Regions from separate parts of the Pseudomonas sp. GW821-FHT01E05 genome, predicted to be linked through region 2. Evidence: riboswitches for the same ligand, from Rfam matches in the RefSeq annotation. Region 2 holds a riboswitch; the other holds the start of a gene.
What was found. A riboswitch is a leader RNA that binds a small molecule or an ion and turns the genes downstream of it on or off. The one in region 2 is predicted to bind cobalamin.

Region 1 (2,389 bases), on a different contig from region 2:
GTTCCTTTTGCAGATCGTCGACCATGTCCTGGAGTTCTTCTGGGGTGGCGCTGTGTTGTGGTTTGTGTGGCGCTACGAACAGGCAACCGAGCTTCAGATCGCTGGCGTAGCTGATCTTCCTGGCATCGCTCACGGCGTCGAGCAGCGCTTGAGTGAGGTTCAGGTTATTGACCCGCGGCCAGCGCTGGGTGGCCTGGATGTAGACCCGTTCCTCATTGGTGGCGATGTAGAGGTCGGCACGTCCATTGCGGTCGCCGTCTTCCTGCTGTTTTTTCGTCGGGGTCTGTTCCAGTGTCACCATTTCCGACATCCAGGCGGCAGCCGAGAGCAGCCCAAGATTGGCGCGTTCATCAAACCAATAAGGGGATTCGTTATCACCGCGTACCTGGATGTAGCGATCGATACATTCAAACCAGCGCTCCAGCACTGGGCGCAGGAATTCCAGCTTCGGATTGCTGATGATCATGCCTTGCATGTTGCCCACCTTTATTTTTGTGATGTTAGTGTTGTGGCTATTTGATATCACTGCTTTCAGTGTGGCACAAGATTGGCGTCAGTTTATTGAACGACAGCACATAATATCGCGGGCGAACGCCCCGGGTTTAATTGACGCTCCACCCCCAACCCTCTAACCTTCGCGACTTGTTTCAGGTGCTCTGTGACCCAAGGTCGACAGAGTGAAACAGGGAAGCCGGTGAGTGTCCGTTCTTTAACAGAACGGACAGCGATCCCGGCGCTGCCCCCGCAACGGTAAATGAGTCAAGGCTGTGCTTTTGGCCACTGTGTCGACTGTCGATACGGGAAGGCGTGCAGCTCGGCAGCGATGCCCCTCATGAGCCCGGAGACCGGCCTGATCCATCCAGCGGCATCACGGTGGGCGATGCCAGGCTTATGCCGTCTATTTTTATTCCTGCCCCCCCGTTATCGTTCCAACGGAGAGCTGCCATGACTGAATCCCCCGATCGTGACGAACGCCATCTGGCGCGTATGTTGCGCAAAAAAGCCGTGATCGACGAGCGTATTGCCAACTCGCCGAACGAGTGCGGGCTGTTGTTGGTCCTGACCGGCAACGGCAAAGGCAAGAGCAGTTCTGCCTTTGGCATGCTTGCACGGGCCATGGGCCACGGAATGAAATGCGGCGTGGTGCAGTTCATCAAGGGTCGCAACAGCACCGGGGAGGAGCTGTTCTTTCGACGCTTTCCCGAGCAAGTACGCTTTCACGTCATGGGCGAAGGCTTCACCTGGGAAACCCAGGATCGCCAGCGTGACATCGCCGCAGCCGAAGCGGCCTGGGAAGTGTCCCGTGAACTGCTGCGTGACCCGGCCATTGGCCTGGTGGTGCTTGACGAGCTGAATATCGCCCTCAAGCACGGTTATCTCGACCTGGACCTGGTTCTCAGCGATTTGCAGGCTCGCCCGCCAATGCAGCACGTGCTGGTAACCGGCCGCGGCGCCAAGCCCGAAATGATTGATCTGGCCGACACGGTTACCGAAATGGGCGTGCTCAAACATGCGTTCCAGGCCGGGATCAAAGCGCAAAAGGGCATTGAGCTGTGAGTATTGAAGCATGAGTGATGCACGTCATTGTCCGGCGGTATTGATCGCCGCACCGGCTTCCGGTCAGGGCAAGACCACCGTGACCGCCGCGCTGGCCCGCTTGCATCGCAATCAGGGACGCAAGGTGCGGGTATTCAAGTGCGGTCCGGACTTTCTCGACCCGATGATTCTCGAGCGCGCCAGCGGCGCGCCGGTGTATCAATTGGACATGTGGATGGTCGGCGAACAAGAAAGCCGCCGACTGCTGTGGGAAGCGGCGGGCGAGGCTGACCTGATCCTGATCGAAGGCGTCATGGGCCTGTTCGACGGTACGCCGTCCAGCGCCGATTTGGCGCGGCACTTCGGCGTGCCGGTGCTCGCCGTGATCGACGGTACGGCCATGGCCCAGACGTTCGGTGCTCTGGCCTTGGGGCTGGCGCGCTATCAGGCGGACTTGCCGTTTGCCGGCGTTCTGGCCAACCGGGTTGGCACGTTGCGCCACGCGCAATTGCTCGAAGGCAGCCTGACCGAAGGCCTGCGCTGGTATGGCGCGCTGTCTCGCGAAACCGGGATCGAACTGCCGAGCCGCCACCTGGGCCTGGTGCAGGCCAGCGAACTGAATGATCTGGATCTGCGCCTCGACGCGGCGGCCGAAGCCTTGGCCAGCAGTTGTGAGGTGGCGTTGCCGCCGGCAGTCGGGTTCGCTGCGCCTGAGGTTGTCGTCGCCGAGCCATTATTGGCCGGTGTGCGGATTGCCGTGGCTCGCGATGAGGCATTTGCTTTCACCTACGGGGCGAGCCTGGACCTGCTACGGGCGATGGGCGCCGAGTTGCTGTTCTTTTCGCCGATCCAT
Region 2 (2,389 bases):
TTGCACGCGGCTCATCGGCGCGCCAGGCACGGTCGAAATGTCTGTCGAAGCGCGTGCCCACGCCCTGGATCAGCAAGCGCATCGGCTTGTTCGCAACCGCCGCGAAACCTTTGACCCGCAGAATGCCGTGCTGAACCACCAGCTGGGTCAGGGCATCCAGCAGCAGGCTTTCGTCGGCCTGGGGCAGTTCGATGGAAATGGAATCGAAGGCGTCGTGGTCATGGTCATCATGCCCTTCACTATCGGCATCACCGTCATGGTGATGGTCGTGGTGGCTGTGACGGCTGTCGATGTGCTCTTCGGAACCGGCGCCCAGACCAATCAAAACCTCCAGAGGCAAGCGGCCGCTGCTGGCTTCGATGATTTTTACTGCTGGCGGCAGTTCTTCGGCGACTTCCAGGCGCACTTTGGCCAGGTCTTCAGGGCTGATCAGGTCGGCTTTGTTGAGGATCACCAGGTCGGCGCTGGCCAGCTGGTCGGCGAACAGTTCGTGCAGCGGTGATTCGTGGTCCAGGTTCGGGTCAAGCTTGCGCTGGGCGTCGACTTGATCCGGGAACGCAGCGAAGGTGCCGGCGGCCACGGCCGGGCTGTCGACCACCGTGATCACTGCATCGACAGTGCAGGCACTGCGGATTTCCGGCCACTGGAAGGCTTGCACCAGCGGTTTGGGCAGCGCCAGGCCAGAGGTTTCGATGAGGATGTGATCCAGGTCGGCGCGACGGGCAACCAGCTCGCGCATCACCGGGAAGAACTCTTCCTGGACGGTGCAGCACAGGCAACCGTTGGCCAGTTCATAGACCCGGCCGCTGGCCTCTTCTTCAGTGCAACCGATGGAACATTGCTTGAGAATTTCGCCGTCGATGCCCAGCTCGCCAAATTCGTTGACGATCACCGCGATGCGGCGGCCCTGGGCGTTATCAAGCATATGCCGCAGCAAGGTGGTTTTGCCCGAGCCGAGGAAGCCGGTGACGATGGTGACGGGAAGTTTGGCCAGTGTTTTCATCGGATGCCCTTTGGCAAGGTGGCGGGCATACGGGACGACAACCACACCGATGGGCGCGGAAGATTTCGCCACCGGATCACCCCGCCCGGTTGTAGTGAGAATCTGGTACGAGGCAGGTCTCCTGGCTGACGGCCTGCCGGTCTTTCGACTGGCGATTTCTACGCCTTCCCGCTCGCTCTATGGATAGAGGGTGCAGTGGCATGGCAGAAACGGAACCGTTCACAGTTGCGGGGGCAGCCGCGGCATTGACCGCGTTCCCTTCTTAGCTTCGGCGAGAGTGCCGAAGAACCTCGAAAGCGCAAGGCTACGCATCGCTTGGGGGCGGGTCAATGTCCGGACAGAGATCTATGTTGACTGTGACGACGCCATCGCGAGCAAGCTCGCTCCTACATTCAATCGCGGTCCCCTTGTAGGAGCGAGCTTGCTCGCGATGGAAGCGCCTCAGTCCAACAAGTGAGAAACCTTGCCAATTGACTCTCATCCCCCGCCCATGCTCTCCTACGCAACTTGTTACGGGTGCCCTTCACAGGGTGAAACGGGAAACCGGTGAGTCATGTGCTTTACTCAAAGCCTTGATCAGTCCGGTGCTGCCCCCGCAACGGTAAGCGAGTGAAGAGTCAGATCCACTGTGCCAGCAGTTCGGCATGGGAAGGCGACTCTTGCAGGTGAAGGCGCTGGCCCAAACCCCTCGTGAGCCCGGAGACCGGCCCGCAATACTGAAATAACAAACCCGCGGTGGGCGGGCGCTGTTTGAACCGCTGCGAGCCTGTCTCGCAGGGGGTTTCATGCGCTCGATTCACCCGCTGACACATCAGAGGGAAGCGCCATGTCGATCATCAGCAGCACCCGCCACGCAGGCACCGCCAGCACCACGTCCACCCTGAGCCAACGTCTGATTGCCGCCATCGGCGCATCGATTCTGGGCGCGTGCCTGGTGTATTTCGCCGGTTTCTCGCATATCGAAGCGGTGCACAACGCCGCCCACGACACCCGTCACAGCTCCGCTTTTCCGTGCCATTGAGACCTGCTGACATGATCAAGCGTATTGCGCAAACCGCAGGTTTCACAGGGCTGCTCGCGGCCTTGTTGCTGACCTTGCTGCAAAGCTTCTGGGTCGCGCCGCTGATTCTCCAGGCGGAAACCTATGAAAAGGCCCCGGCCGCCGAAGTTCACGAACACGCTGAAGGCGCCATGGCCGGTCATACCCATGATGCCGAAGCCTGGGAGCCGGAGGACGGCTGGCAGCGCGTACTCTCGACCACCGGTGGCAATCTGGTGGTGGCCGTCGGTTTCGCCCTGATGCTTGCGGGTCTCTATACCCTGCGCGCTCCGGGTCGCACGTCCGAAGGTTTGCTCTGGGGCCTGGCCGGTTACGCGACCTTCTGC

Region 1: another riboswitch for cobalamin. It lies ahead of cobO (cob(I)yrinic acid a,c-diamide adenosyltransferase); the one in region 2 lies ahead of cobW (cobalamin biosynthesis protein CobW).

What each region holds. Positions count from the first base shown of each region.
Region 1 is NZ_JBWKWW010000009.1:165,171-167,559, reverse strand. Features, by position in the region: gene AC07W5_RS20790 (hypothetical protein) at 1-475, opposite strand, end outside; cobalamin riboswitch at 633-868, shown strand; gene cobO (cob(I)yrinic acid a,c-diamide adenosyltransferase) at 946-1,557, shown strand; gene AC07W5_RS20780 (cobyrinic acid a,c-diamide synthase CobB) at 1,568-2,389, shown strand, end outside.
Region 2 is NZ_JBWKWW010000005.1:353,603-355,991, forward strand. Features, by position in the region: gene cobW (cobalamin biosynthesis protein CobW) at 1-1,003, opposite strand, end outside; cobalamin riboswitch at 1,098-1,311, opposite strand; cobalamin riboswitch at 1,501-1,729, shown strand; gene AC07W5_RS13510 (CbtB domain-containing protein) at 1,830-2,024, shown strand; gene AC07W5_RS13515 (CbtA family protein) at 2,036-2,389, shown strand, end outside.